2 regions of the Neobacillus sp. OS1-32 genome follow, and region 2 is predicted to be linked to the other one. Evidence: a T-box and tRNA genes for the amino acid it is inferred to sense, from the RefSeq annotation. Region 2 holds a T-box; the other holds one or more tRNA genes.
What was found. The T-box of region 2 lies ahead of RCG24_RS01095 (valine--tRNA ligase). A T-box ahead of a tRNA ligase gene usually reads a tRNA of that ligase, here a tRNA-Val.
Positions count from the first base shown of each region.

Region 1: it encodes a tRNA-Val, which carries the amino acid that the T-box ahead of RCG24_RS01095 (valine--tRNA ligase) is inferred to sense. The anticodon was not compared.

Region 1 is NZ_CP133263.1:1,870,167-1,886,596, forward strand. Features, by position in the region: gene RCG24_RS09475 (alpha/beta fold hydrolase) at 1-244, opposite strand, end outside; gene ribE (6,7-dimethyl-8-ribityllumazine synthase) at 323-790, opposite strand; gene RCG24_RS09485 (bifunctional 3,4-dihydroxy-2-butanone-4-phosphate synthase/GTP cyclohydrolase II) at 808-2,001, opposite strand; gene ribE (riboflavin synthase) at 2,023-2,673, opposite strand; gene ribD (bifunctional diaminohydroxyphosphoribosylaminopyrimidine deaminase/5-amino-6-(5-phosphoribosylamino)uracil reductase RibD) at 2,646-3,773, opposite strand; FMN riboswitch at 3,902-4,050, opposite strand; tRNA gene RCG24_RS09500 (tRNA-Val) at 4,359-4,431, opposite strand; gene RCG24_RS09505 (EAL domain-containing protein) at 4,577-7,090, opposite strand; gene RCG24_RS09510 (ABC transporter substrate-binding protein) at 7,074-8,498, opposite strand; gene RCG24_RS09515 (YjcG family protein) at 8,816-9,328, shown strand; gene RCG24_RS09520 (GNAT family N-acetyltransferase) at 9,335-9,757, shown strand; gene RCG24_RS09525 (sporulation-specific transcription regulator SpoVIF) at 9,834-10,088, opposite strand; gene RCG24_RS09530 (YjcZ family sporulation protein) at 10,215-10,334, opposite strand; gene spoVAE (stage V sporulation protein AE) at 10,442-10,798, opposite strand; gene spoVAD (stage V sporulation protein AD) at 10,811-11,827, opposite strand; gene spoVAC (stage V sporulation protein AC) at 11,828-12,304, opposite strand; gene RCG24_RS09550 (YhcN/YlaJ family sporulation lipoprotein) at 12,320-12,871, opposite strand; gene RCG24_RS09555 (DUF1360 domain-containing protein) at 13,098-13,457, opposite strand; gene RCG24_RS09560 (CotY/CotZ family spore coat protein) at 13,663-14,187, shown strand; gene RCG24_RS09565 (CotO family spore coat protein) at 14,226-14,735, opposite strand; gene fabI (enoyl-ACP reductase FabI) at 14,843-15,613, opposite strand; gene RCG24_RS09575 (monovalent cation:proton antiporter family protein) at 15,746-16,430, opposite strand, start outside.
Region 2 is NZ_CP133263.1:196,875-213,304, reverse strand. Features, by position in the region: gene RCG24_RS01110 (VWA domain-containing protein) at 1-705, opposite strand, end outside; gene RCG24_RS01105 (sensor domain-containing diguanylate cyclase) at 951-2,660, opposite strand; gene RCG24_RS01100 (bifunctional folylpolyglutamate synthase/dihydrofolate synthase) at 2,730-4,052, opposite strand; gene RCG24_RS01095 (valine--tRNA ligase) at 4,126-6,768, opposite strand; T-box leader at 6,824-7,061, opposite strand; gene RCG24_RS01090 (hypothetical protein) at 7,219-7,407, shown strand; gene ysxE (spore coat protein YsxE) at 7,426-8,481, opposite strand; gene spoVID (stage VI sporulation protein D) at 8,579-9,691, opposite strand; gene hemL (glutamate-1-semialdehyde 2,1-aminomutase) at 9,979-11,265, opposite strand; gene hemB (porphobilinogen synthase) at 11,288-12,268, opposite strand; gene RCG24_RS01065 (uroporphyrinogen-III synthase) at 12,411-13,220, opposite strand; gene hemC (hydroxymethylbilane synthase) at 13,217-14,152, opposite strand; gene RCG24_RS01055 (cytochrome c biogenesis protein) at 14,168-15,001, opposite strand; gene hemA (glutamyl-tRNA reductase) at 15,016-16,359, opposite strand.

The sequences.
Region 1 (16,430 bases), 1.7 Mb from region 2:
TTAATAGTAATGTTTCCGCCTTTAAACTTGCAAGTTCTTCTTTAGTAAAGACTTTTGGCACTACACGAAGATGAATTTTTCCATATTTATAGCCTAACAAAAATTGCTCATATAATATTTCATTGGGGCTATTTTGCTTTGCAAACATCCAGTTATATAAATTCCGTATTGCAATTGAATTTTTAAACCATAATGCCGGAAATAATTTAAACGGGAATTTCCAATTTAATGTTGCGAAACTCATAACCGGTGCAAGTAATACTAATTTTTTGACACGTTCGGAATTTAAACTGAGTTGACAGCTAAAATATATGTAGTAACCTTAGTTGAAGTTTTTATAAAGATTACCCATTTCTATTGCTCCAACAGCTGCTTCGTAGCCTTTATTTCCTGCTTTTGTCCCTGCACGTTCGATAGCTTGTTCGATTGACTCAGTGGTTAGGACACCAAACATAATCGGGATTCCAGTTTGCATCCCTATATTTGCTACACCTTTGGCTACTTCACTGCTTACATATTCAAAATGCGGCGTAGCTCCTCTTATGACTGTTCCTAGTGTAATAATTGCATCAAAGCCACCTTGGTCTGCTAATTTTTTTGCTGCAAGAGGAATTTCAAAAGCTCCTGGTACCCACACGACTGTCACATCGTCCTCATTGACCCCATGTCTCTTAAGGGCATCTTCTGCTCCAGCCAGTAATTTGCTCGTAATAAACTCATTGAATCGCGAAACCACAATCCCAATTTTCAGACCTGTACCAATTAAGTTTCCTTCCAATACTTTTTTCATCATTATATTCCACTCCTTTAAAAAGTTAATAAATGTCCAAGTTTTTCTTGTTTTGTTTTTAAATATTGTTCATTTTCTTTTTTGGGTGGCATTTGCAGAGGAACACGTTCGACTACCTCTAAGCCGTACCCGGCAAGACCTGTTATTTTTCGCGGGTTATTGGTTAATAAACGCATCTTTTTCACTCCAAGATTTCGTAAGATTTGAGCACCAACTCCATAATCACGTAAATCGGCTTTGAAACCTAGTTTATGGTTCGCTTCAACCGTGTCGTAACCTTCTTCTTGAAGTTTATACGCTTTTAATTTATTGATGAGACCAATCCCTCTTCCTTCTTGTCTCATATACAGAAGGATGCCTTTCCCTTCCTTATTAATTTGAGAAAGAGCTGCATGAAGCTGGGGGCCACAATCACAACGATTAGAGCCAAACACATCCCCCGTTAAGCATTCTGAATGTACTCTTAAAAGGATAGGCTCTTCTGCACGAATCTCCCCTTTTACAAGGGCAACATGCTCTTTGCCATCACTTTTACTCGTAAACCCGATAGCTCTAAAGTCCCCGTATTCAGTAGGAAGACTGATTTCCACTTCCCTATCTATTAATGTGTCATGCTCAAGTCGATACTCAATTAAATCTTTGATTGTAATCATTTTTAAATCAAACTTTCTCGCAACCTCTATTAAGTCGTCCACTCGCGCCATTGTTCCATCATCATTCATGACCTCACAAATCACAGCTACTGCTTTTGATTCTGCTAATCTAGCTAAATCGATGGCAGCTTCTGTATGACCAGCACGCCGTAACACTCCGCCTTCCTTCGACACAAGCGGAAAAATATGCCCAGGTCGTCTGAAATCACTTGGAAGAGCGTCCTCATCAAGTAATTTTTGAACGGTCAATGCTCTCTCAAATGCACTAATACCTGTGGTCGTTTCAATATGATCAATACTAACAGTAAAGGCTGTCTCGTGACTTTCTGTGTTGACTTCGACCATTGGCTTTAGTTCCAGTCTGTCTGCAAATGACTCAGAAATGGGAACACAAATAAGTCCTCTGCCCTCTTTAGCCATAAAGTTAATCATGTTTGGCGTCGCAAACTCACCCAGCCCCACAAAATCTCCCTCGTTTTCACGATCCTCATCATCACAAACAATAATCACCTTTCCTGCCTTTAAATCTTCTAATGCATCCTCTATTTTATGGAATATCATGCTATTACTCCTTCCGATTTACATAAATCCATTTTCTTTGAGAAAATCCATTGAAATACTAGCTTTATGATTGTGCGGGTTTTTCCTTTCAAAAAAGGAATGTAGATACTTGCCGATCATATCAAATTCGATATTAACCTTGTCCCCAACCTTTTTCATACCAAGGACACTTTCCTTTGCCGTATGAGGGATGATCGACACGGTCAATTGATTATCGGATGTCCCAAATATAGTTAAGGAAGTGCCATCAAGTGCAATAGAACCTTTATACAGAGCAAGATGATTGAATTCATTAGGATATTGAATGTCAATATATATCGCATTTTCTTTTCGTTCTCTTTTAACAATTTGTCCAACCGTGTCAACATGGCCCGTAACAAAGTGACCTCCAAAACGTCCATTGGAACTCATGGCCCTTTCTAGATTAACGAGTGAGCCTTGCTGCAGGTGAGCTAGAGAAGTGCTGTGAAAGGTTTCGGGCATCACATCCAAAAAAAATGAAGCATGGGTAAACTCCGTTACGGTCAAGCAGACACCATTTACTGAGATACTATCTCCAAGCTTTATATCTTCTAAGACCTTCTTTGCCTTAATATTTAGGACGAGTGTGCTCCCTTGGGACTTTATCCCTTGAATGGTTCCTAATTCTTCAATGATTCCGGTAAACATTCTTCGCTTTCCTCCCCTTTAAGAGGTTTTGCCGTTATTTTTATATCTGGTCCCAGCTGTTTAATCTCTGTAAAGCGTAGTTGTTTTCCTAACTTCACAAGTTCAGGACCAATTCCTCCAACAAAAGAAAAAGCATCTCTGCCGCCAATAATTTTTGGAGCAACATAGGTAATGATTTGTTGAAAAGCATTTTCCTCGATGAATGAAGCATGAATTTCCGACCCGCCTTCTACAAGTACGGATATAATCTGCTGCTCCCCTAATGTCTTCAGTACTTCCTTCAAAGAAAGAGTGGAGCTTTCTTGAGAAATAATGGTTACATCAAGCCTTTCAAGTTCTTTTTTCTTTTCTAAATCAATCTGGTTTCCTGTAAAAATGATGGTTCTCGCAGAGCGATCTTGGACGACATTTGCAGACACTGGAATTTTTAATTTCGTGTCCAATACAATTCGAATGGGATTAATTCCACCTTGGGGTCTTCTGGTGGTTAAGAGAGGGTTATCCTGTAAGATGGTGTTGATTCCTACTAGTATTCCATCATGCTCATGACGAAGATGATGGACATCTTGTCGTGACTCAGGAGAGGTAATCCACTTACTGTCTCCTGATTTCGCTGCTATTTTACCGTCTAATGAAATGCCTGCTTTAATTGTTATGAATGGAGTGTTTGTTTGAATAAAATGAAAAAACTTTTCATTGAGCTGGATCGCTTCTTCTTGGCATAATCCCACCTCAACCTCGATACCCGCTTTTGTTAGCTTCTCAACGCCTTTGCCTGCGACAAGAGGATTTGGATCTAGAGTTGCTACAAAGACCTTACGAATGCCTGTATTGATAATGAGGTCAGCACATGGAGGTGTTTTCCCTTGGTGGCTACATGGTTCAAGTGTAACATACATAATGGCCCCCTCAGCAGAACTTCCAGCTTCATGGATAGCGTGAACTTCTGCATGGGGAGTGCCGGATTTCAAATGTGCACCAGTTCCCACCAATTGACCATTCTTCACTAACACTGCCCCTACACTCGGGTTAGGACTTGTTTGACCTAAAGTGGCGCGTGCAAGTGAAAGAGCAAGGTTCATATATTCATGATCATTCATTTCAAAAAAAATGTTCCCCTTTCATAATAAATCTCTCCAAACAAACAAATCTCCCTTACCTATTTCGGCAAGGGAGAAAAAAGCGCATAACAAATAAACGTCAAAAAATAGCATTTTTGCACAATTTGCTTTTCCTTCTCCCATCCAGACTTTTACTGTCGGCTTTGGAATTTCACCAAATCCACCGTTTTCATATGATCTATGAATCCGGGTCACGGACTAAGAGGCATGCCTCATCACCGCCGGTTGGGAATTGCACCCGACCCCGAAGGAAATCCTATTGAATTGAATAAATAATAACAAAACCAAACTAATTATACAAGAGTAAAGCTTTGTTTACTCGTCATTTTTCTAATTTTACCCGTCAAAATTGGAACTTTACCCGTCGATTTTGGTCCTTTACCCGTCCATTTTCAAAATTTACCCGTCAACTCTTTTCACTCGGACTTGCTCACGATAAGTAAATTTCTCCTTACTATATTTTCCCGAATTAGTTTCTCTACTTTTCTGTAAGAGATATTAGCAAAATCTATGGAAATAAAAGACGGTAGAAACCGCTTTATATCAACGATTCTACCGTCTTGATGACCTGTGAGGGGTTCGAACCCCCGACCTCAACCCTGTCAAGGTTGCGCTCTCCCAGCTGAGCTAACAGATCTCTTATTAAGTACATTTCTAATTATATTTAATTTCCGTACAATGTCAATATGTTTTTATCCATTTTGCCAAGTAGAATTATAATCGTTCCATTTTTTAAACAGAAAATAAGAGATCTGAAAGCCTTAAGTATCAACCTATAACTGCTAAATCGGGATCTTGGTTACCTTTTGAATATCATTTAAAATATGTTGAAATTCTTGTTCGAAAACTTCTGCCGGCAGCGGTCTTCTAAAGTAAAAGCCTTGAATATTGTCGCAATTATGCTTACGCAAGTATTGAACTTGGTCAAACGTTTCGACACCTTCAGCGGTAACCGTTAAATTTAAATTATGAGCCATATTGATAATCGTAGCGACAATAGCCTCGTTGTTTCGGTCATTTGGTATTCCCTTCATGAACGACTTATCAATTTTTACCGTATCAATCGGCAGTTGCCGCAAATAATTCAATGAACTATAACCAGTGCCAAAATCATCAACGCTAATATGAACACCCAGCTTTTTCAACTCCGATAAAATTTCAATTGAGCGTTCTAAATTCATCGACATACTTTCGGTAATTTCAAACTCTAACAATTCCGGTTGAATCCCCGTCTCATTCATAATTCTTTGAATATTGCTAATCAGGTTTGACTGCATAAACTGCCCGATTGATAAATTAACAGAAACAGGTATTGGCGGTAAGCCCAGACGCTGCCACTGAACACATTGTTGACAAGCTTGGCGGAGAACATATTCCCCAATCTGCAGAATTAGACCCGTTTCTTCAGCTAACGGAATAAAATGAATCGGTGTAATCAGGCCTTTTTTCGGATGCTCCCATCTTACTAACGCCTCAACCCCTGATATCATTTCTCGCTCCACGTCAATTTTGGGCTGATAATAAACGACAAACTCATTTCTTTCTAAAGCCTTCCGCAAATCATTCTCAAGCACAATTGGGTTGGCCATGTTGTCATCTTCATAGGTTGAGTAAATGCCATAATTATTCTTACCTTGCTTTTTAATTCGGTACATCGCCCGGTCAGCATGTCTGATTAAACTTTCAACATCTGTACCATCTTGAGGGAAGAAAGAAATTCCAATACTTGCCGAGATGTGAAGTTTGCAGCCCTGAATAATAACGGGTGCCGCTAATGCTTTCATGATCTTTTTAGCAATGTCAATCGCTTCTTCCTGCCCGCTGATATTTGCCAATAAAACAGAAAACTCATCCCCGCCGATTCGGGAAACTACATCTTTCTCAGACAAGCATGATATTAACAGTTTGCCAATATGCTGCAATAAAAAGTCTCCTGCCGCATGACCAAATGTGTCATTAACCATTTTGAAACGGTCGAGGTCGAGAAACATAACCCCAACCATTTTGTTTTGTTTATTTGCCTGTTCCAATGCCTCCTGGATACTATTTTTATATAATCGGAAATTTGGCAGTCCCGTTAAATAATCATAATAGGCCGATTTTTGTAAAGATTCATAGGCAGCAACCCGGTCAAAGGCAAGTGCAATCTGATTTGTGAAGACTGATAATTTCTCGATCACATCCGGGGAAAAATAATCCTGTTGTTGACTGGCAATATTTAATGTTCCCAGGACTTTATTTTTTGCAATAATCGGAAGAATTAATAACGAACGCAGTCCATCATAATAAAGTAACTGTTCATAATAGGACATGTTGTTTGCATGAAGACGATTTCGAACAATAACTTCCCTTTTATGAATTGCAGCATTGATCGTCTTATCGCCCATTTTCAATTCCAAAGAAGATAAATTCTCATTTTGCTCAAGTCCAAATACTTCCAACCTTTCATTATTATTAATCAGCGTAAAAGAAATTTGGTCGGCTTTTATATAATTTTTAATACTGATTAATGTTCGTTTCATAACCTCAATACTTTGGATATCATCCTCCAATACGGAGTTTGATATACTTGCCAGAACCTCAAGGATTTCCACCTTTTCCGACAGGTTCCTGGTTGCTTTTTCAATCTCATTCACTAAAATTTTTTCGTGATCATTAATCGTCTGGGCCATTTTATTAAATTCTGTGGATAATTCTTGTATTTCAACAATTTCGTGTTTAGCCCATACCTCAACATTACGCTCACCAGCTGTTAATTTTTTTGTTGCTACTATTAATTTTTGAATTGGCGCAGTCAATTTACTCGATATCAAAAAAGAAATAATCAGCGACAAAAGGGAATAAACAACCGCAGTAAAAAATGTATCGCGCAACAACCTGTCTTGTTGTTCTTCAAGAGCTTTCGTTTTTAAACCAATCTCCACTTCCCCAACATGCTCTTGAAAATATTCAAGTGGTACTTTCGTAATCATAAGATGCTGTTTATCAATGCTTGTTTCACCCTTTTGATTAATCGTGGTACCTTCCTTATCGCGAACAATGACATAAGCAATATTTGGCCGTGATTGTAGTGAATAGGTCAGCGGACTAATTTTCGAATATTCGCCTCTGAGCATATACAAGCCAATAGCCGCATTTAACGTATTTGCGGAGGTAATCCCTTCGTTTTTCAAACTATTTTCCAGTTGTGAGGACTCACGATGAAGATAGAGACCGCTAAGGGTAAGCACCCCGGTAAGAACAATGGTATTGATCGCAAACCAAATACGAAAACTTAATTTATTGATGAATTTCATGATTTCCTACCTCCTTAAGGAGGTTCTGCCACTCTTGATAGTGAGCGGCCTGCCGTGCTTGTCCATATTTTTTCGTTATGTTATTCCATTCATCAGCCGTCTGTTTTAGTGCTTCAGCAGCTGTTTTCTTATGAATCAGGGCCAAGTAAATGTTTTGATCGAGTGCCTGCATATAGTCCCATCCGCCTGGAATCATTAAATCCGCATTAGGATTGTTTAAACTGGATTTGACGGTTTCTAAGAAGTTCTGATTCATTTCTTCAGTTGGAAAAGCCCCTTTGCCAGCGATTGAAAAATGGCTGTAACGAAATGGATCATTTATCGTATCCTTTGATAAAAATGCTTTCTTGCTTATTTCTTTTGATGTAATATAACTAATAATTTTCCATGCCTTATCAGGATTGGCAGATTGTTTGGAAATCCCTAACACACGGCCAATCCAGACCCCGCCTCGAGGATTGTCAGGGGCGGCTGCGGGAACGAGCGTCCAGCCAACCTTATTTTGGACTTTCGAGCCCCAATTTTTTTTATCGTAAGAGAAGCGTGAGGTATCACTCCATTGAACCACCATCGCCAACTTTCCATGAAGAAACGCTGTATTTAAATCAATCCAGTCATACATGGAATTTGGTGGTGTCGCTCCACTGTCATTCAAATTAATTAAATCCTGTAATGCCTTCATTCCCAATTCACTTTGAATTTGGGGATGCATTTTAGAATCAAAATATTTTCCACCCATAGATAAATAGCGCTCAGCAAACCAAATATATCGTTTTGCGTCACCTCCAAAAATGGCCGTGCCAAACAAATCGATTTTACCGTCCCCATCAATATCCCTGGTCAGGAATTTGGCAATTTGATCATATTCCTTCCAGGTTTTAGGCGGAGTTAAATCTTTACCATAGGTTTTTTTATATTCATCGTTATATTTTTCAAACACATCTTTGCGGTAAAACAACAGATGTGTATCTCCGTCATAAACCATACCATAGTCATGACCGCCAAATTTCATATAGAGATTGCGATAAACCGGTAAGATGTCTTCGATTCCTTCCGTCTGTTGTATGTATGTATCCAATGGCAAAAGCATATTTCGTTCAACATACTCGGGTAATTTGGCCGGAAATAACATATAAATATCATACGTTTTATCACTGGCAAACAAAAAATCTTCGAGGTTATCATTTAATCTATCTGGGTAATGGTATTCCAAACGCACACCGAATTTTTTTTCAATATTTTTTTCCTCCATTTTAAATAAGGCTAAAGCTTGCTCAGAATCAGCAATAATGGAAATGGAAGGCAATGCAGGTTGCACATCTTTTTCATTACCGGTTGATTTAGAGGAACTACATCCAGTAATGATCAACATTATGAAAAGAAGTAACAAAAGTCGTCCGGGTTTCATCGCTAAAACCTCCATTCTATTATAGGTATATTGTACCATTTTGTATTTTTTTAAATTTACAATATAGTCATTTGTTGAAGAAATGACACAAAATTTAGTTTTTAAGATCCTATCCTCTTTACAGAAATTCGTAAATCAATTTCAAATTTGGATTTTCGATAACCTGGCTGCAGCAGTTGTTGCCAGGTCTCAGATAGTTATTTCTAATAATTGAAAAATTTGTTATAATATCAAGAAACATTTTACAATTTTGTTTGCCTTTTTCTTTCCAGGATTTCCAGCAATGTATAAAAATCTATTCTATTGGAGGTATTTCAATGAAATTTGGTGTTGTTATTTTCCCATCCAAATCTCTTCAAGACTTTGCTAATTCTTATCGTAAACGGTATGACCCGCATTATGCCTTGATTCCCCCGCATCTCACCTTAATGAGTGCTTTTGAAGCGACTGAAGAGGATGCAGCACAATTTGCCGAAAAATTGCAGCAAACCGCCCGCAATAATCACCCATTTATATTAAAAACTTCAAAAATTAGCTCTTTTTATCCTGTAAATAATGTTATATATTTAAAAGTAGAACCGGTTGACGAACTGATGAATTTGCATGCGGAAATAAATAAACAATGGGCCGAACAAAAAAACGAATATGCCTTTGTTCCCCATATTACTATCGGTCAAAAGCTCTCAAATGATGAGCATTCGGATGTATTTGGAGCGTTGCGTATGACCAAATTTAACCATGAAGAAATGGTTGACCGCTTTCATCTTCTCTATCAATTAGAAAATGCTTCGTGGACCGTTTATGAAACATTTCGCCTTGGAAAGGAATAGATTCAAGTGACAGTTAAAGTAGTCGAAACTCAGAAAGAACTTGAAGATGCCCTTAAAGTAAGAAAAATTGTCTTTGTTGAGGAACAGCTTGTACCAATTGAAGAGGAACTTGATCAATACGATGATGAAGCGGTTCATTTTGTGATGTATCATGATGAGACACCAATCGGTGCGGGAAGATTTCGCCTTGTCGATCAAGTTGGTAAGGTGGAAAGAATTTGCGTGTTAAAAGAAGACCGTAAACACGGTGCTGGAAAAGCAATTATGAATTGTATTGAGGCGTATGCCATGGACAATGGAATTGAGAAGTTAAAATTAAATGCGCAGACTCATGCTATCTCATTTTATGAGGGATTGGGCTATGAAGCCATATCCGACGAATTTATGGATGCGGGAATTCCTCATAAAACCATGATGAAAAAACTATAACACCCTTCGTTTACGCAGCAAGCTTTTTTACAAAGATCCAAAAGGCCTATTTCCAACAGGGAAATGGCCTTTTTGCTTATTTTTTATTCAGCATATTGGAAATCGTATCAAAATTAAGCTTACTGCCGTCGTTGATGATCGTTTTAACAATCTGGTCTTCCAGTTCTCTGCTGACAGGTTTGTTAGCAAGCCGAGAAACCCTCTTGATTACACTTCGGACTGTTTTTTCATCCTTAAAATTTGCATGCTGCAAAGAATTTGCTAATTCAAAAACATCTTTCATATTTACGCCGGTTTTCTTTTCTATGTTTTTAAAGAAACCATTATCCATGTTCGAAAATCACACTCCTTCATAAACTACTTTATTTTATGAAGGAAGTGAAAATTGGTGAATCACCAACAAAGAAAGGGCAGCCCTTTTTGGACAACCCTTCCCCGATTAATCGTTCAGAATTCATTAATACCAGCTTGCGCCGACAATAATTAATAGAATAAACAATACAACGATTAACACGAAACTGCCGCCGTATCCAAAACCACCGCCATAACCGAAACCGCAGCCGCCGTATCCAAACATAGAATAGTCACCTCACTTTAGTAATCTCATTTATAACATATGAAATCACTAAATAATGTGTATAGGCACGGGCAAGCTTCTCAAACGATAGAATAAAAAATGAGCATTTATCCTTTAGGCTTAAACAGAAGGGCACCAAGAAAGCCGAAGACAATGGCAGCTGAAATACCTGAACTGGTTACTTGGAACATTCCCGTTAAGACTCCAATGATTCCGTGTTTATTGGCATCCTGGAGCGCTCCGTGAACGAGTGAATTGCCAAAGCTTGTAATCGGGATGGTTGCACCTGCTCCGGCAAAATCCATTAACGGCTCATACAAACCGAATCCGTCCAGTACTGCTCCAACTACCACCAGCAAGCTTAACGTATGCCCTGGAGTTAATTTAGCGACATCAAATAACAGCTGACCTATGACACAAATGAGACCTCCAACAATAAATGCCCAAAAAAACATTGCAAACAAGCGATTCACCCCTTAATGATTCATTTCAATCGCTACAGCGTGAGCGATACATGGTATTGATTCATTCTGTTGAAAGCTAAGCGGCGATAATAAGGCACCTGTTGCCACAACCAAAATTCGCTTATATGTGCCTTTTTTCAGCTCTTTAAGTAAGTGCCCATAAAGAACGGTTGCTGAACAGGCGGCACCGCTTGCTCCAGCTTGTACTGGCTGATCTTCTTTATAAATCAGCAGACCGCAATCCAGGAATTGTCTTCGCTCCAGCTTGAGACCGCTTTTGTTAATCAATTCAAAGGCTGTATCATGACCAATTCTGCCAAGGTCGCCGGTGATAATCAAATCATAATGGGAAGGGTCCAATTGCAAATCACGGAAATGAGCCATAATTGTATCGGCTGCTGCAGGAGCCATTGCCCCACCCATATTAAATGGGTCGGTTAATCCCATATCAACTACTTTACCGATCGTTGCTGAGATCGTTACCGGAACGTTCTTCTCCGGCTCATTTGCCTGAACGAGAGCCATTCCGGATCCAGTTACCGTCCATTGGGCGGTCGGCGGCTTCTGTCCGCCATATTCCGTCGGGTAACGGAACTGTCGTTCAGCAGCAGCATTATGACTGGCGGCACCCGTCAAGACATATTTTGCCCCTTGGTAATTCACGACGAAGGATGCTAAGGCTAAGCCTTCCATTGAAGTCGAACAAGCACCAAATAAGCCAAAGTATGGTATCTGTAAGGTTCTTGCTGCAAAATTTGTTGGGGTAATTTGATTAATCAAATCCCCGGCAAATAAAAATTGGACTTGTTCTTTTTCTAAATTGGCCTTTTTTAAGGTAATTTTCGCTGCCTCTTCAATTAATACCCGATGTGCCTTTTCATAGGAGTCCTGCCCAATCCAAAGGTCTTCAAACAAAAGATCAAAATCATTTGCCAGTTTTCCGTTCGCTTCAAATGGACCTCCGGTTACCCCCGTTGCCGTAATCATTGGACGTTTGTCAAAGACCCATGTTTGATGCCCCTTTAACAATTACAATCCCCCCCAGATTTTCAGTATCGTCTTTATCAGAGCGACAACAAATGCTGAGAAAACCCCAAAAAGAATGACGGAGCCGGCAAGCTTAAACATATTTCCACCAACACCGAGAACAAAACCTTCCGTTCGATGCTCTATGCATGCCGAAATCACAGCATTGCCAAATCCGGTTACGGGTACAGCACTGCCTGCACCAGCAAACTGGCCAATCCGGTCATATACCCCAAAGCCGGTTAATAGCATCGAGAAGAATACCATTGTCGCAACGGTCGGATTCCCAACGCTCTGCTCGGTAAAATTAAAAAAATATATGTAAAAATAACTTACTGCCTGTCCGACAACGCAAAACAATCCGCCGACAATGAAGGCCTTTAGACAATTTTTTAACACTGGTCTTTTCAGTTCATGTTTTTGTTGTAATTGTTGGTAATTCTGCTGTTGTGGCGTCATTTTCTTTTGCTTGCTTGCCATCTTTTTCTTCCTTTCTTACTTCGTATTATCCGTCATATCGACAATATCCTGAAGGCGCTTTTCTGCTCTCTTTTCAGAAAATTTCTTTGCTTTTATTTTTTCCTCCAATCTGACTGCCTCAAGAAAAATTTTATAGTCACTGGAAACGGTAAATGTTTCATTTGGGTATTTCCTTTTCAGCATCTCGGTGACATTCTTTTCGATTTGTTTCATCCGGAAACGCTGTAAATGTTTAACCTTGTACACTACAAGGATATTTTTTTTACCTTTAACCACTGCTACATCATAAAGCTCAGGCAAAGAACTAACATCATCTTTAATATTTTCTCCTAAGCTTCGTTCCTGATTATCGGTAATGACGGGGCCGGGATTGGTTGTTTTTATTAATGCCAGCTGACTGTTCTTTACCTCGTTGTTTTGATTACAGGAGGTAAGCAGGAATATACAAGATACTACTAGCAAATTACGGATCATGAGCATAACAATTTCTTCCCCCTCTTCGACAAATTCAGCTATCGCTACCATATAGTTTTTTCGAGATTGTTTAAAATTATGACTAACGATCATGGAAAATATAAAAACTGCCAGAGAGATCCTGACAGTTTTTCCGCTTATTTAGATGTTTTTTTTCCACAGCCACAGCCTTGTTTCCTCAGTGAGTTTGCTGATTGACGAATCTTGGCAGTCTTTACGCCTGTCTGTTTCCTTTTCATTACCCTTCTCTCCTTTTTTGACAGTTCCTTTTCTCTTGTTAGATTATGAAAAATCGCTGGTGATGGATAAGGCATCCTCCTTAATTCTCCATAAAATATTGAAGAATTGTTTCTAAAATAGAAGCCATGGCCGCTACGGCCAGAATCACAAAAATTGGCCAGGAGTATCCCGGAAATAGAAAATATGAGCCAACAACGATAACTGCCGTCCAGATCCCAGTACACCAGTAGCAGCTAAGTAGTTCCCCAAAAAAACGTTTTGGCCCCGAAAGCTTAGGAATATAATAAATTTCCCTTTCTCCGGCCGCATTTTCCTCCTCCACTTCATCGAAAAAGGGATGGCGGATAAACTCTGTAATCTTATCAAATACCAGCAACCTTGTTAGTCTAAAACTTGCCAAAGATAAAATCATTAACTGAAAAAACGATACGTTTTCCATTAAAGATATCCTTCCTTTCACCAAAGAGACATGCTGCTCCACTAAAAAAATCGGCCAAGCTATGCGGAAAACTCGAACTCTGCCCACACCACCGTTAGGAAAACCGCCTAATTTTGCTAAATAAGGCAATTGTCCGTAACCCAAAGTGCGGTCATGAAATATGTTAGTAATGTAAGATATATTACGGATTAAGGAGGAAAAATAAATGGGTTGTGGAAAATCTCACCACGAATTTAGCAGTGGAAACTGTGTTTGCCAAGTAGTCCGGGCAATTAATGATCTCCAACAAGCCGTTGCTGCTGAAGAATGTCAGCCATGTACCAGCTGTTTTAACGAGCCGCTGGGTTCGCTTGTATCGCCTACTTCAACCACTGTAGATACACGGGTGTTTGTATTAAAAACAGCAGACGGAACGCCGTTTAATGCATTCTTTTTTGAAAACAACAATCCTACATGCGTATCAATCTACTTCCGCGTAGAAGATGTTTTTGATAACTGCTGTGCCACACTTCGGGTGTTAGCACCTGGAAAAACTGACGCTCACGGGAACTTTCACCCAGTAAATCTCGTTTCTACTTCCGGTAAAGGGGAAAGCGGCTGCTGCATTAATCTTGGAGCAGTATGTGATGTAACAGCCTTCCAAGCTACAAACGACTGTGTGACCGTAGACTTAAACTGCTTCTGCGCCATCCAATGCATCGCTGATGTCGACTTGGGAATTTGTCACTAATGAAATGGCCAGCCGGGAAATCCGCTGGCCATTTCATTTTATTTTTTTAACCCAATCATGATGATATTTTTGAGTTGATCAAGGGGGATCGTTTTTGTCGATTTATTGTGAAATTGTATCGTTATCTCGTTGTCGACAAAACCAGCAAGATATCCTTGGTAATTTTCAGTTGTGGTGTAAAATACACATGGAATTGGTGGGAGCACTTTCGGGATATTGAGTAAGTAATCAATCCTTTCTTTTACATCCATTTCATTAAATGGCTTTACCCTTTTTAAATGGGAAACAACTTTTTCGTTTGGCAGAGAACCGTCCGGAACCTGATTCTGTTTCTGATCCGTTTGTTCAATCTCTATTGGTATTGGCTCGCGGAAGATCCCTGTTTTTAACTCTTTGCTTTCTTTCCCCTGAACTGCCGCTTCCCCCTCGACAAACTCTTCTATTTCCCGCTTACTTGTATATATCTCCTGATTGTTTGGACTAAACGGTGTTCTAGTAAAAGTCTGATTGATATAAAGTAATGGGCCTTTTGTTCTCTTTTTTGCCATCTGCATCACCTCCAATTGCGTCTGCCTACACTCTATATGTATGCAAATTGCCTAATCACGTTAATGGATATATGCCACAAAAAGCAAAAGGGGACAGCTCTTTACCATTATAAAATATGGTATCCGGAATCGACATGAATATTTTCCCCGGTAATTCCGCGGGACATGTCACTAAACAGAAATACGGCGGTATCACCGACCTCTTCAGGGGTTGTTGTTCTTCTAAGCGGGGCATTTTCTTCAATTTCTTTTAAAATAGTATTGAATTCACCAATTACCTTGGCAGATAAAGTTCTAATCGGTCCGGCAGAGATAGAGTTCACACGAATCCCATCTTTGCCAAGATCAGCTGCCAAATAGCGGACACTGGCATCAAGTGACGCTTTCGCCACACCCATTACATTATAATTCTTAATAGCACGTTCACCGCCAAGATAAGTCAAGGTTACGATGCTGCCCCCCTCTGTCATTAACCCCCTTGCTTCTTTAGCAACTGCTGTCAATGAATAGGAACTGATATTATGAGCAAGCAGGAAACCATCTCTGGTCGTATTCAGATACTCGCCTTTCAGTTCTTCTGTTTTGGCAAAGGCAATGCAATGGGCGACACCGTGGATCGTTCCAACTGCTTCTTTAATTTGAGCGAAACAAGTTGTGATGTCTTCATCACTCGTTACATCACATGGGAGAACAAGGGTTCCTTCAGCCCCCAAAGAATCAGCTAACTCACGGACGCTCGACTCCAGCCGCTCGCCAGCATATGTAAAAACAAGACGGGCTCCAGCATTGTGCAAAGAGCGGGCAATCCCCCAAGCAATGCTGCGTTTATTGGCTACTCCCATGACAACGAATGTTTTTCCAGCTAAAGAAAAGTTCATAGTGAAAAATCCTCCTAGGTTATCAACTGATATTAGTACTTGGTACTAATTCTACACCAATTATTAAAAAATGAAAAGTGCAGGGTTTAGAAGCTGTCTTGTTTTGCAAAAGATCGAGCAGGAACAATGGCTTTAATAAAAGCTTCTGGAAGATTCGCTAAATTCCAATTCTCGCTTCAGTTCATCAACATATTCTTTTGAACCGGTAACAATTAAGCGGTCATACAGCTGCAACTCGGTATCGCCATGCGGTACAAGCGAATCCTTGCCGCGAAAGATTCGGACAATGATCACATCTCCAGTAAATGGAAATCTTCGTAATGACATTCCGTCAAATTGTTTATTCTTCATCACAATTTCATAAAGTCCGGTTTCTTGGTTTGTTAGTATATTCATCACATTGGGCGACTCAATTAGAGCCCTGAGCAATACTTTTGTAGACATAAACGAGGAAAACACCTCAACATGATGTTCACGTAATGACTGATCCAATTCAGGGCTTTCAATTCGAACAATCACTCGCGGGACTCCTTTTTCCTTTGCTGAAATAGCAAGCTTCGCGTTGAGTTCTTCATCACCAGTTGAAATGACAACGATCTCTGCCTGAAAGACCTCCGTGTTTTCAAGCGAATCCAAAGAATAATCCGGGATTTCCTCGATTTCAAACAGAGAACTTGAAGTTGGCATTTCTACCTTCTCCATTTTTTGGTGATAGAGAATCGGTTCATACAAGCCCGATTTTAATTCTCTCGATACAGGTAGTGTAACCTGATTTGCACCTAAAAAGGCAACTGGTATTTTTTTCTTTGCCAGCACC
Region 2 (16,430 bases):
AACATCCTCAGTAACTTGTTTTGTTTCATAAACAGGTTTTTCACTACAAAATAAGATACCTAGGACACATTCAGTTTTCGTACCTACCTGTACTTGTTTATTATAGGTCATTTTTTCATTAAAGATGGAAAAAGTAGGTTCACCATCCGTCAAAAAGATAATGTATTTATTGTTTTGCGATCCATCCAGTAGCTCAATTGCTTTTTCAAATGACTGCGTATAGTTCGTTCCGCCTTTTGCTGTAAGTGATTGGGCCGTCTGATTAATTTTATCCAATCCTTCATTTATCGTTGTCGGAGAAAAATTTACTACCTGTTCTACATCCGAACTAAAAGAAATAAAAGCAAACCGATCATTTGGACCTGCATTTTTTTTGAAATAACTGACAGCCTCAGCCATGGCATTTTTGGCGCTTTTAAATTTTTGCGGATTCTTCCCTGATTCATCCATAGACCCCGATTTATCAAAAATAAATATAACATCTATCGGGTCACGATTTACATTCGTTGACTTTCCGGACGGTGTTAAGTGAACATCGAGATTGCCCAATGCATTTTGATCTTGTGGTTTAACAATTACATTTTGTGATGGATTTACACTAAAATCTACCTTTGGCGGATTGTTTGATTGGGCAAAGGACTTATTCGGTATGCTGAATATTACCATTAGTAGAAGTAATCCAAATAATGCATAGATTCTTTTCATAAATGATTCCTCCTTCCTATAAATAGATTTTTTTCTTTATATAAATGATGCTATTTTCCTATTTTCCTTCTACTAGTAGTATATCAAATTAATAATCATTATAAAATGAATTTTTTTATTGAAGAATGAGACTTTTTTATAAAATACCCAATATTTCGAAATCAAACATAATCAAAAGAAAAAGTCAAAAAGATCGATTCAGTGAATCGACCTTTTTGAAAAACTATATATATAATAGAAGCCGGTTAACAAGTCGAATACTCCGCGACCCGGTTCCGTCCGGCCCGTTTTGCGCCGACATAAAGCGCTCTGTCGGCATGGCGAATTAATGCAAGGGCATCTTCGGCATCCTCAGGTGCCACAGCAACGCCAATGGAAACGGTAATCGGCACCTGATGTTCTCTTTGATCCAAGGACTGGCGTAAAACGAAAGGCCAATTTCCGATCGACTGCCTCATCAGTTCGGCCAACTGAAAAGCTTCTTGTTTCGACAGGTCTGGCAAAAGGACAACAAATTCCTCGCCCCCATAACGGGCCACTGTCCCCCGGTCACCTACTAGTTTACAAATTCTAGTTGCCAATTCGATGAGGATTTCATTTCCACTTTGGTGGCCATAGGTATCGTTAATCGTTTTAAAATGGTCAATATCCAGGATAATTAAGCCAAGCTGCTGCCGTTTAAAATGGAGCAATTTATCGAATTCATCCATCAACACATTTTCGAAATAACGGTAATTATATAATTTCGTTAGCGGGCAACGTTCACTCTGCCGCTTTGTTTGCTCATAGTGCTTGGCATTTTCCATCGCAACCGCGAAGGATGAGCAAAGAATTTCGAGAATCATCAGTTGATATTTTTCATAGGCACGTTTTTGATTGGATGCGAGAATTAGGACGCCAATTATTTTGTTACTTCTTTCGATGGGAACAGCTAAAATACTCTCAGCATTTGAAGGAATATTACCGGTTTCATACTGCTTCCATTCCTGCTTTTTATTGAAAAGATGGGCTTTTCCGCTCTGCCATACTAAGCCGCTGATGCCTTCCGTTTTTTTCATTGATTTCATTTCATTCGGCAGAACCGTTCCATTTTCCATGCGGCGGAGCAATCTAGGCTCTTCCCCCTCTGATTCTAAAATATAAGCATAATCGACTGGCAGCATTTCACTAAGCTTTTGGATAAATAAATGAATCACATCGTTTTCATTCAGACGCTCGGCCATCTGATGGCCGATTTCAGCTGCTTTTTGCAAGTATTCATTGATCTTTTGACTGGAATAATAGAGATTGAAAATAATTGACACGCTAATAAACGGAACTCCAACAAATAAGAGTGCTAGTATGCCAACCTGGTTGTATAAAATATATAATACAATCCCAATCGGGAAGGTGATGATCGTTGAAATCGTTTCGACAAAGAAGTCCTTCCCCCAAAATGATGTTTTATAAATAAAATGAAGATGAAGTGAAATGATAATTTGATTGATTCCATAGTTAGCAAATGAATAAACAACAGCGAGCCAAATGGCGCTTAGGTTACCGCTCAATGTTGGCGCCACTTCACCACCAAGAGTATAATAAATAATCCCGCTGAAGAATGAGACCGCAAAAAACATATTTAAATTTAGCGGATATCGGAAAAACTCTTCCCGGCGATAAACATGTGACCTTAACAGGACCACGACAACCGCAAACTGGGCAAAAATAATCTCAAAAAACAAGCCAAATTTTAAAAAGGTAGCTAAAGCCACCCACTGAATTAAAAAAATAAACATATTATTGATGACGATCGGCATCGCCGCAACCACCAATGTTAGCAAGAAAAATGCCAATAAATCAGGCCAATTACCGGAAAAATGAGGGGGGTAAGTTTTATAGGTAAACCATAAACCGGCTGGAACCACAATGATCCACGATAGATAAATAATTCTTTTCAAAAGTGGATTAATTTTCATCTAAAGCCCCCCTTTTCAAAATGTTATTAATTCAAGATAAATTAATTTTAACAAATATTAAGAAGCTTGTCACAGTGAAATTGTCTTATTTTTCAAATAACAACATAAAAATGGTTTAACTTCTGAAATAAAATAGAGTGAGCCTGTAATAACCAGCATGTCGCTGCCCTTAAGGTCTTGTATCTCTTCAGAAAGGTACGTTTTCCAATCATCTACCGCTGTTTTATTGGCTGATTGACTGATTTTCAAAAAGTCTTCGGCTTTTGCCGCCCGTGGATAATCGAAATTGACAAATGTAATCTGGCTGGCCACTTTATCCAGCTGGGCGATCATTTTGTCGTATTTTTTATCCTTTAACGCTGCAAACACTACGTGGATCGTACGGTCAGAAAAACGCGATGATAATTCATGTACTAACGTGGTAATGCCTTCATCATTATGCGCCCCATCAATGATTACCAACGGAAGCTCCGAGAGAATTTCAAATCTTCCCGGCCAATAAGTATGCGTTAATCCTTTTCGTATATCCCGCTCCGTGATTTTATACAAGCCGGCCTGATTTAAATATTGGGCCGTGCAAATGGCTAACGCCGCATTTTCCGTTTGATGCTGACCAATCATGCTGATTTCCAGCTGTTTCAAAGTTTCTGTTGCAGTTTGAAGCGTAAAGACTTCCCCTTTTATCATCGAGTGGTGATCGCTAATGATAAAATCTTCACCTAAGTGATAAAGCGGCGCTTCCATTATATTCGCCTGGTCTTTCATCACCTTTAATGCCCCCGGATGTTTAACTGCTGTAAAAACCGGGGTAGCTTTTTTAATAATACCTGCTTTTTCAAACGCGATTTCTTCATATGTGTCGCCAAGGATATTGGTATGGTCAAGGCCGATATTCGTAATGATCGAGACCAGCGGTTGAATAATATTGGTCGAATCAAAGCGGCCGCCCAAGCCTACCTCATAAAGAACGACATCTACTTTTGGATGATGGGCAAAATAATAAAACGACATTGCCGTGATCACTTCGAACTCTGTTGGACCACCAAGCTCTGTTTCCTCCAATTGCTCTGCTAACGGTAGAATGATATTTGTTAAATTTAGGATTTCTTCGTCGCTGATGGGTTTCCCATTGATACTGATCCGTTCATTAAAATGTTCAATATAGGGAGAAGTAAACGTCCCGACAGTATAGCCAGCCTCCTGGAGTATTGAGCGTAAAAAGGCTACCGTTGATCCTTTCCCGTTTGTCCCGCCGATATGCACCATTTTCAGATTTTCTTCCGGAAACCCGAGCCTTGCCATCATCCATTCCATCCGTTTTAATCCAGGCTTAATGCCAAGTCTTAGCCGCCCATGAATCCACTCCAGGGCTTCTTCATAGGTTGTAAACATTCCGGCCACCCCCAATATTCTTTTTAAAATAAAGGTGAGACGAATCCTTCAGATGGATCCGCCTCAATTATTTTTAGCCGCGTAGTTCTTGAATACGAGCCATCACGATATCTCTCTTTTCCAGATAGTCTTTCTCCTTGGCTCGTTCTTCAGCGATCACCTTTTCAGGTGCCTTTTTGATAAAGCCTTCATTGCTTAGTTTCTTTTGTACTCTGTCGACTTCTTTATTCAGTTTATCTAATTCTTTTTCAAGCCGGGCCATTTCCTCGTCAATATTGATTAATCCCTCAAGCGGAAGAATGATTTCAACGCCGGTAATAACTGAGGTCATGGCCTTTTCCGGGATGTCAATATCTGTGCCCATTTGTAATGTTTCCGGATTACAGAACCGCTCGATGTAGGCCCGATTTTTCTCAATAGCATTGAGAATCACTTCGTCCTTTGCTTTTACAAGCATTTTGATTTTTTTGCTTAACGGTGTATTTACCTCCGCCCGGATATTTCGGACAGATCGAATCATTTCCATTAACAGCTTCATTTCCTTGGCAGCGTCGTCATCTGACAGTTCCGGTCTTACTTCCGGCCATTTTGCTACTGTAATCGACTCACCTGAATGCGGCAGATTCTGCCAAATTTCTTCCGTAATAAACGGCATGAATGGATGCAACAGGCGCATTGTTTGATCCAATACGTAGGCCAGGACTGAACGTGTTGTTTTCTTGGCCGTTTCATCTTCGCCATACAACGGCAGCTTTGCCATCTCAATATACCAGTCGCAGAGGTCATCCCAAATGAAGTTATAAAGAGCACGGCCGACTTCCCCAAACTCATAGCGGTCAGAAAGCTTTGTGACATGGTCAATTGTTTCATTCAAGCGCGTTAAGATCCACTTGTCGGCGACCGACTTTTCGCCGCTGAAATCAATCTCATCATACGTTAAGCCATTCATATTCATCAAAGCGAAGCGGGAGGCATTCCATATTTTATTAGCAAAATTCCAGACTGCTTCAACCTTTTCCGTACTATAACGCAAGTCCTGCCCCGGCGATGTTCCGGTCGATAAGAAATAACGCAAGGCATCGGCGCCATATTGGTCAATGACCTCCATCGGATCGACCCCATTACCAAGCGATTTACTCATTTTCCTTCCTTGTTCATCCCGGACTAGGCCATGAATGAGAACGTCCTTAAATGGCCGTTCACTTGTGAATTCGATCGATTGGAAAATCATCCGCGAAACCCAGAAGAAAATGATATCATAACCGGTTACGAGTACATCTGTCGGGAAATAGCGCTTAAAATCTGCCGTTTCCGTGTCAGGCCAGCCCATTGTCGAGAATGGCCATAAAGCGGAACTAAACCATGTATCTAAAACATCCTTGTCCTGTTCCCAATTTTCGCTATCGGCAGGTGCTTCATGTCCAACATACACTTCACCCGTTTTCTTGTGATACCATGCCGGAATCCGGTGCCCCCACCATAATTGTCTCGAAATGCACCAATCACGGATATTTTCCATCCAGTGCAGATAGGTCTTTTCAAAGCGGTCCGGGACAAAGTGAACCTTGTTTTCTTTCTTTTGCCATTCAATCGCAGCTTCTGCGAGCGGCTTCATTTTGACAAACCATTGCGTCGACAAATACGGTTCGACAACAGCACCGCTGCGCTCCGAGTGGCCAACAGAATGAAGATGGTCTTCTATTTTAAATAACACGCCAAGCTCTTGCAGGTCCTTTACAATTTGCTTGCGGCATTCAAAGCGGTCTAACCCTTGATATTTGCCGGCCTTTTCATTCATCGTTCCGTCTTCATTCATTACCAGAATGCGCTCCAGATTGTGGCGGTTACCGACTTCAAAGTCGTTCGGGTCATGTGCCGGAGTAATTTTTACCGCCCCAGAACCAAAGTCCATATCGACATAATCGTCGGCCACAATTGGAATTTCCCGGCCAACGATCGGCAGGATCACCGTTTTCCCAATTAAATGCTGATAACGTTCATCGTCGGGATGAACGGCAACGGCTGTATCCCCAAGCATTGTTTCCGGTCGTGTTGTCGCAATTTCAATCGTACCTGATCCATCTGCTAACGGATATCTCATATGATAAAAGGCACCTTGAACGTCCTTGTAAATAACCTCAATGTCAGAAAGTGCCGTTTTCGTTGAGGGGTCCCAGTTAATGATATATTCGCCGCGGTAAATCAACCCTTTCTTATAAAGGGTAACAAATACCTCACGAACCGCCTTTGACAGTCCTTCATCAAGCGTAAACCGTTCGCGCGAATAATCGAGCCCTAAGCCTAATTTTGCCCACTGTTGGCGGATGTGGGAAGCATACTCTTCCTTCCACTTCCACGTTTCTTCGACAAACTTTTCCCGGCCGAGGTCATAACGGCTTTTACCTTCGCTGCGGAGCTTAGCCTCAACCTTCGCCTGTGTTGCAATTCCGGCATGGTCCATACCGGGCAGCCAGAGAACATCGTAGCCCTGCATTCGCTTCATCCGGGTGATGATATCCTGCAGGGTTGTATCCCAGGCATGACCTAAATGCAGTTTCCCGGTAACATTCGGCGGCGGGATCACAATGGTATAGGGCTGTTTTGATTCATCATCCTTGGCTTCAAAAAATTTCCCTTCAAGCCACCACTGATAACGACCTTTTTCAATCGTTTGCGGATCGTATTTGGTGGACATCTTCACTTCTTGTGTTTCCATCTAACATTTACCTCCTTTAATGATTGCCATCAACGTAAAAAAACCCCAATCGTCATAAAAGGACGAATGGAGTTTGCTTCGCGGTACCACCTTTTTTCCAATCAAGTACTTGATTGGCACTTCAACAGATAACGGATTTCATCCGTCTTCCATTACTCAGTCCAGTATGGATCCTTTTCACAGAAGAAGCTCTTGGGCGACCTTCCGATGTTCTGCTTAGGAAATCTTCCAGCAATTGATTTCCCTCTCTTGAAGCAGGGTGGCATCGTACTCTTCCCTGTCACTGCTTTAGTTTTCAGTTATATTGTTTATACTATCCAAAAGAGCTGGTTACGTCAATCATGTTGGCCAAATTTATTGTTTTTTATACGATATGCTGTTTTCGGAAATGTGCACACAACTTGGGAATATACATAAACTATAATAACTTGGGAAAGGGGAGGTTATCGGTTGAGGAATTTACAGAAATATAAATACCGTCCCTGGTTTCGAACGTTTCGTAAATGGAGCGGACAATTAATCATTCCCTTTATTATTTTCCAGTTCATCCGCACGATTTTTCTGCCGACCATTTTTGATGTCTTATTGTTGTCCTTTTTTATCGTGATTGCTATTTCCATCTATTTTGAAATCATATAAGGAGCCTAACCTGCAGACTTACTGCTGCTGTTGGGCTCCTTCTTTCGCTTCTTGGGCAAGTGCCTCGTTTGCCTGCTGCTGCTGTGTTTCAATTTCTGTCATCCGCATGACGACATACTCAGTATTTTTCAAATGCCAGTAGCGCTGCTGCAGCTGGCGGACATATTTTAATTCATTTTTCCGACGCTGTTTGCGGTAATATTTTTCCACCGTTTGTATCAACGGAATCGGATAGGCTAAATAACTGTAAAATAATTGTTTTTCTTCTTCTTTGAAGGGAAAATATTTAAAATAATGATAAAGCAAATCAATGGTGTCATCGCTCCGCCTTGGACTCGTATTTAACGTCCGGGATATATATGGCAAAAGGTCATGGATCGGCGAGCCATAGGCCGCATTTTCGAAGTTGATAAAATAGCCGTACCCCCGCTCATCAAACAAAAAATGGTCGGTTGATAACTTCCCATGGGTAACGACCATACGAGCTTTATCATGTTCCTTTGTAGTTTCATACCACTCTTCAAACTTCGCTTTAGAAAAGCGAAGCGCTTGGCTGATTTCATTGTAATATAAGCAAAATAACAACTCAAAAGGCGACATATATGTCTTTCTTTCACAAACATCGATAAAGCCGTTCAAGAATTCTTGATGTTTTTCCAGCTGCTGAATTGTTTTTTCGTAATGTTCGAGCCTTTCTTCTTTGTTGATCATGATTTCCTTTGCGGAAAGAGAATGGAGCCGTGCCAACTCTCTGAACAACTGACGGCTTTTGGGATCGCGGTTTTCGTTTGCCAGCCATGGCATCAGATAGTAAAGATAATGGTCGTGCAGCACCGCATATCTGCCATCCATTGTCGGGTAAATGGGCACAATCCGATTAAACCCTTTTTGATATAAAAAGTGAACATGACGGATAAAATCAGTTCCGCATGCAGGGGAGATCTTTTTTAAAGCAAATATGCCCTTGTTTGAATATATCTTTTGAATGGTGCCAAAATCTTCAATAAAATACGGCTCAACTTGATATTGTTGAAGAATAGGTGCTACTGCTTCCAGACGATTCGAGTCATCCATGCGAACTCAACTCTTTCTTTCAAAATAGCAAAGTAAATAATCCGTAAAAGAAGGAGCAGGTCCTTTGAAACCCGCTCACTTATATTCCTCTAACGCATTATTTTTTTGCCAGTGTTGCGGGAACATATAAAACTTGCCCTTCAAATACATCCTGATTCAATTCTAAATTGTTTACCCGAAGCAGGTTTTGCACGGAAACGTCATAACGTTTAGCAAGACTTTCGACCGTATCGCCTTTTTGAACAATGCAAACCTTTAATTTGACCTGTGCAGTTCCTTCATCCTTACGGGCAAAAAACTCCGTCAATGTCATCGTTTTAGTTTTAGAGAATAGTTTTTTCTTTTTATCTTTCGGCGTATCCTCAGGGGAAGAAGATGAGCTTTCATCCTCGTGAACATAGTCAACCTCTTCATTTTCAGCGACGATTTCTTGCTCGATTTCAACCTCCACTTCGATCGGCTGTTTCTCTTCGCTTCTAGCTTCCTGTAAAGGCCAGACAGGCTCGCTAACAGAAGGATTATATTCTTGGAAATGCCATGAAGGCTCTGTCGCTTCATGATCAGCCTGTTCCTCTTCCTGGTAATGAAAGGTTGGAAACCTTGGAATAGTCGTTTCCGGTTCTCCCTCCTGTTCTTTTCGTGCTTCTGTTTCAAATAATAAATCATTGGCAGGATTCTCGGCAATGGACGGCTGATCCGCTACGGTTTCGTCCTCTTCTGGGGAATCATCGCGCGGAAGAACCTCAAACTCCTGTGCCTGTTGCTGTTGATGGTTTGACTCAATTCCATGAAGACCGCTTATGTTCAGTTCTGCCGTCAGCTTTAAACAACTGCGCTCAGGTATGGAATAGTCAAACGATTCCACAAGGACATCAATATCATAAATACTCTGAATCCTATTATTTGGAATGGTTATATCAACTGGGAAGTGATGGGAAAATTCGCAATTTCCCCCCTCTCGTTCGGATACCGTCTCAATAAACTTGTGCGAGGTATAACCTTCCCCCTCGCTTTCATTGTCTGCTTCACAACTTTTATATTCTCCGGTAAGTACAAGCGTTCCACGTATCGTTACATACTGATCATTTTCCTGGATTGTTATATCCGGGTCGAGCGAAATGGACAGCAGTTCCTCGACTTCCTGTCCTTTTCGAAACCACAGAGATTCCTCCAAGGAAAATCTTAGTGATGATTGATTCTCCTGGGACAAAGCGACTCCTCCTTTCCTTTCCTTCACGCAAAATCACTATGTCACTTACAATTTATGAATATCTTCTTTTATTTATGATTATTTTTAGGTAAAGTCAGGGAGGGCTCCATTTTGTACCTTTTTATGTAAAATCGCTACGGAGTTTTGTAAAATTGATAAGTAATTTTGTAAAATTATGCTTGTTTTTTGAAAAATAACCTCTGAATTACGTAAAAAAACCAGCACGTTGAAACCACTCGCATAATGAAAAAACACCCGCCATGTTTGACGGGTGGGAAGTCCAACCATTATTTAAGCTTCGAGAACGCAACCTCTGCCGCTTTAATGGTTTTGTCGAGATCCTCATCGGAGTGTTCCGTTGACAGGAACAATCCTTCAAATTGGGATGGTGGCAGGAAAATGCCTTGATCAGCCATTTGCCGATAGTACTCTGCAAAAAATTCCAGATTCGATGTTTTTGCTTTTTCGTAGTTGATAACGTCTTCATCAGTAAAGAAGAAGCCAATCATCGAGCCGGCGCGGTTAAAAGTAATCGGAATATCATATTTCTCAGCCGCCGCCTTAAAGCCCTGTTCAAGCTTGTCACCTTTGTTGATAAACTCCTCATAGTGAGCTGGTGTCAGCTGACTTAATGTTTCATAGCCAGCGGTCATTGCCAACGGATTTCCTGATAATGTTCCTGCTTGATAGATTGGACCGCTCGGGGCTATTTTTTCCATAATTTCCGCTTTGCCGCCGTAAGCTCCAACCGGGAGACCGCCGCCGATTACCTTGCCCAGGGTAGTGAGATCCGGTGTAATGCCAAAATAGCCTTGAGCACACTGATAGCCAACACGGAAACCTGTCATAACCTCATCAAAAATCAGCAAGGCCCCGTACTCGGTCGTAATATCTCGAAGTCCTTGCAGAAATCCTGGCAGCGGCGGCACAAGCCCCATGTTGCCGGCAACGGGCTCTACAATGATACAAGCGATATCTTTGCCATATTGTTCAAAGGCGTATTTTACCCCTTCGAGATCATTATATTGAACAGTGATTGTATTCTTGGCAATACCTTCAGGGACGCCCGGGCTGTCGGGCAAGCCTAGTGTGGCAACACCGGAACCGGCTTTAATCAATAACGAATCACCATGACCGTGATAGCAGCCTTCAAATTTTAAAATTTTGTCACGGCCAGTATAGCCCCGTGCCAAGCGAAGCGCACTCATTGTGGCTTCTGTTCCGGAGTTCACCATCCGGATAATTTCAATTGAAGGTACCCGTTCTTGGACCAGCTTGGCCAGCTTGTTTTCCATCAATGTCGGGGCACCAAAGCTTGTTCCAAGCTCAGCTGTTTTTTTCAACGCTTCCACTACACGATCATTGGAGTGGCCGAGAATGAGCGGTCCCCATGACAGAACGTAGTCAATATACTCATTGCCATCAATATCATAAATCTTCGAGCCTTTTCCCCGCTCCATGAAAATGGGGTTCATATTGACAGATTTAAAGGCACGAACCGGGCTGTTTACACCACCCGGCATGAGCTTTTGGGCTTCTTTAAATGCTTCAATCGATTTTGTAAAGATGCGCATCCTATTCCCTCATTTCAATAATTTATTGGTCTTCTTTTAACCAGCGAATCGCGTCTTTTGCATGATAAGTGATGATGAGATCGGCACCTGCTCGCTTCATCCCTGTCAGCATTTCCAAAACGGTGCTCTTTTCATCAATCCAGCCGTTTTGCGCGGCCGCTTTAATCATTGAATATTCACCGCTGACATTGTAAACAACCACTGGCAGGTTAAAGTTATTTTTAATATCACGGACAATGTCCAAGTATGGCATACCTGGTTTGACAATTAAGAAGTCAGCTCCTTCAGCAACATCGGATTCTGCTTCTCTAAACGCTTCTAAACGGTTGGCCGGGTCCATTTGATAGGTCTTGCGGTCGCCGAATTGGGGCGCGCCTTCTGCTGCTTCACGGAATGGCCCGTAGAATGACGATGCATACTTAACGGCGTAGGACATGATCGGAATTTCTTTAAATCCGGCTTCGTCTAATCCGGCGCGAATTGCCGCAACAAAGCCGTCCATCATGTTGGATGGGGCAATGATATCGGCTCCGGCTTTTACTTGGCTGACGGCTGTTTTAACAAGCAAATCAAGTGATTCATCATTTAAAATTTTATCACCTTTAACCATTCCGCAGTGACCATGGCTGGTATATTCACACAGGCAGGTATCAGCAACAACAAGAATGTCCGGAAAATGTTTTTTAATGAAGCGGGTAGCTTCTTGGACGATCCCGTGGTCATGGTATGCCTGACCGCCGCATTCATCCTTTGTTTCCGGGATCCCAAATAATAAGACAGCCTTAATTCCATGGGCAGCGATATCTTCCATTTCCGCTTCTAGATTATCCAATGATACTTGGAACACGCCGGGCATCGAGGAGACTTCCTTACGGATGTTTTCGCCCTCGTATATAAACAGCGGGTAAATAAAATCATCCGCGCTTAAGTGATTTTCTCTCACGAGTGCGCGCATGCTGGCACTTGACCTTAACCGGCGATGACGTGAAAATTGCAGTTCCATTGTTCATACCTCCCAAAATAATAAAAATATGTTTTATGATTAATTTGATAGACTGTCGCATGACACCTGTATACTGGCGGGATAACCTTCTATTACTGTCAGATGACAACCGTTTACTGTCGCTTTACCAGTTACGGTCAGATTACCTTTTTTTCTGACCTATGGCATCCGTTAATGATGGCCCTTGCTCTTCCAGAAACTCGGCCAAGCTCTTCAACATTTCCTTCACCGTATACTGCTTGGGTGAGACATGAATCGGCAGCCCGTATTCGCGAAGCCGCTTTTCGGTAACGGGGCCGATGCAGCCGATGATGCAGCCGTTTAGTTGTTCCAGCAACCCATTTTCACGGACTACAGCCATCAAATGATCGACAGTGGATGGGCTGGTAAATGTGAGAATATCCAGCTGCCGACGGCTCAGCGCTTCTGCCAGCTTTCTGCGGCTTTCCTCCGGCAAATAATTTTCATAAATAACCACTTCATCGACCTCGGCGCCTGCCTTAGCCAAGGATAATCCGATATAATCACGGGCAAGATTCCCTTTTGGAAGTAACACCCGAGCTCCTTCATGAACATACGGGTTAAATTCCTCAACAAATGTCTCTGCTACATACACAGAAGGCACAAATTCTACCGGCACAGCTTTTTCCTTTAACGCGGCTTCGGTTCGTTTTCCGATCACCGCAATTTTCGGCAGCTTAGCCTCAGCCTTTACAAACGAAAAAAAGGTTTCAACCGTAGTATTACTTGTAAAAATGATCCAGTCATATCTCTCAAGCCTGGACAAACATGCCTCAAAATACTGATTTTTTTCAAGCGGACGAAAAGCAATCAGCGGGATTTCGACGGGAATCCCTCCGTATTCTTCAACCAGCTTAGAGAAGGATTGGGCCTGCTCTCTGCTTCTCGGGACGAGAACGTTTTTATCAAGTAATGGCAGTGCCTTGATCATTTTTCCTCAAGCTCCTGCTTCACTCGGTCGATTAAGTCCTTGGCTCCTCTTTCAATCAAAATATCAGCAGCTTTCCTACCAAGCTCTTCCGGGTTGTGCCCGCTTACTTCCTCTTTAAGAATTTGCCGGCCATCCGGCGTTCCTACCAATACATTTAGAACAATCTCATCGTTATTGGCGATAAACGCATAACCGGCAATCGGAACTTGACAGCCGCCCTCCATTTTTTGCAGGAAGGCCCGTTCTGCCCGGACCGCTCTTTCTGTTTTTTTGCACGTAAATTTTTTAAATAGCTCCAGCAATTCTTGGTCGTCTTCGCGACATTCAATTGATAAGGCCCCTTGGCCTACGGCCGGGATGCAAATATCCGTGTCTAAAAATTCTGTTACAATATCAGCCGACCAGCCTAGGCGGGAAAGGCCGGCCGCTGCTAAAATGATGGCATCGTAATCTTCTGTCTCCAATTTAGCTAATCTGGTATCGACATTGCCGCGAATCCATTTTATTTCTAAGTCTGGCCGTTTGGCCAGCAGCTGAGCGCTGCGGCGCAGGCTGCTTGTTCCGATAATCGCACCGGGTTTTAGATCTGCTAATTTCACATGGTCTTTTGAAATTAAAGCATCGCGGTGATCTTCACGGACAGGAACACAACCGATTGTCAGCCCCTCCGGCAGGACAGCTGGCATATCCTTCATGCTATGGACCGCCATATCAATCTCTTTGCTCAGCATCGACTGCTCAATTTCTTTGACAAATAGGCCCTTGCCGCCTACTTTTGACAGCGTCACATCTAAAATTTTATCGCCTTTTGTGACGATTTCCTTTACTTCAAACTCCAAGCTTGGCTCAATCTTCTTCAGCTGGTCCATTACCCAGTTGGTTTGTGTTAATGCTAATTTACTGCGTCTGGAACCTACAATAATTTTTCGCATAATTGCCTCCTCGTGTCATGAGTACCATAAATGAAAGGACGATAATTGCCCAAATAAGAAAAAGTTAATTAAAACAATTAAAAACGAGGCTACATTCCACAGGGCCAATTTTTTTCCTGATTGATCTTTTACAGTACGTAAATATAAATAGAAACTATAAGCAGTTAGCAGAATAAACGAACCGATGATTTTAATATCGTACCAAGGCATGCCGGGGAGCTTGAGGAACGCCCACTGCAAACCTAAGATCAAACTTAATAGAAGCATCGGGACACCAATTACTGCCATTATGTATGACAACCTCTCCAGCTTCTCCAGGTCGGCGAGCCGTAAAAGTCTTGTACCCCATTTCTTTTTCTTTAATAAATCATATTGCAGTAAGTATAATAGCGAAAAGACAAAGGACAAGGAAAAGGCCCCGTAAGACAGAATCGCCATCGTAATATGAATCAACAACAATTCAGACACCAACTGTTGTGCCATTACATGAGAATGAGAGGCAGTTGGGGCAAATGTGTGAATTGCCATGACAATAAACCCTAATATATTCATAAAAAAAACAATAAAATCAACCCGTAATATCCGATTTATAGCAAGTGACAAGGTAACTAAGACCCAGGCATAAAAATAAAGACCCTCAAATATTGTGAGAACTGGGAATCTCCCCGTTTCTTTCATATAAAGAATGAGGAAAATGGTTTGCAAAACCCATACAAATGCAAGTAACCAGAAGGCAACCCGATTTGCCTTCCGGTTATGATAAATAAAATCGAAAAAATATAGTAATACACTTAAGGCATAAAGAACAACCGTTACTTCATGCACCCTCGTCATAGAGACGCTAATCATAGCGAATGGCCCCCTTATGACTGAAAGGAAGCCTGCGCTTCTTTAACCGGCTGTTTATTCTTTTTGGATGAAATCGCTTGTTGATTCTTTACCAGATCTTCAATATTAAAGATCTTCATAAAGAAATCCAAGGCCTGTTCACGATCAGGTCTTGCCGCCAGTTCCTTTGCTTGGAGAATCGGATCTTTGAGCATTTGATTAATAATACTTTTTGTATGTTTACTTAAAACTTTTTTATCACGGTCCGATAAATTGGGCAGCTTTCGTTCCAAGCTGACCATTGTCTCAGCTTGAATTGCCAATGCTTTTTCCCTAAGAGCAGAAATAACTGGAATAATACCGAGCATGCTCAGCCATTGATTAAATTCAACGATTTCCTCTTCAATCATGAGCATGATATTGGCGGCAGCCTTTTTCCGTTCCTCTAAGTTGGCTTCAACAATTCCCTCGAGATCATCAATATCATATAAAAAAACATTTTCAAGTTCGGCAAGCTTTGGATCAAGATCTCGCGGTACGGCAATATCCACTAGAAATAACGGTTTACCCCGCCGCAGCTTTTCAATCCGCGATACCCGCTCTTTTGTTATCACAAAATCCTTTGCACCAGTTGAACTGATCAAAATATCAGCTTCCACCAGTGATTTTTGCAATTCATCCATCGTTCTTGCTTCGCCATTAAAGCGGCTGGCAAGGTCTTGGGCTTTATTAAACGTTCGGTTGATTACTGTCACTTTTCTAACGCCATTGCCGTGCAAATTCTGAACGGCCAATTCTCCCATTTTCCCAGCACCCAAAATAACAACATGCTTATTCTCAAGCGAACCGAATATTTTCTTTGCTAATTCAACTGCTGCATAGCTGACCGAAACGGCATTGGCCCCAATTTCTGTGTCGGAGTGAGCCTTTTTCGCTAACGTAATCGCTTGCTTAAATAAGTGATTGAATACAGAGCCGGTTGTGCCATTGGTTTGGGCCTCCATAAAGCTTGTCCGTACCTGTCCAAGAATTTGAGTTTCCCCTAAAACCATGGAATGAAGACCGCAAGTTACCTTAAATAAATGTTCCACTGCACCGTCGCCGTCATAAATGAACAAAAACGGAGAAAACTCTCCCTGCTCGATTCCAAACCATTCCGCTAAAAATTCTTTAATATAATAGCGGCCAGTGTGTAATTGATCAACAACAGCATAAATTTCCGTTCGATTACAAGTGGACAAGATAACATTTTCCAGGATGCTTTTCTTTTTGTTTAATAATTTCATCGCATCCACAAGATCGGTATCATTAAATGTCAACCGCTCGCGAATTTCGACAGGGGCTGTTTTATAATTAAGACCGATCACCAAAATATGCATTTGTTCACGTACACCCCCATTAAAATATACAGTAATCCAATTCTAATCTTAACATGCCCATTTTTGTCCAA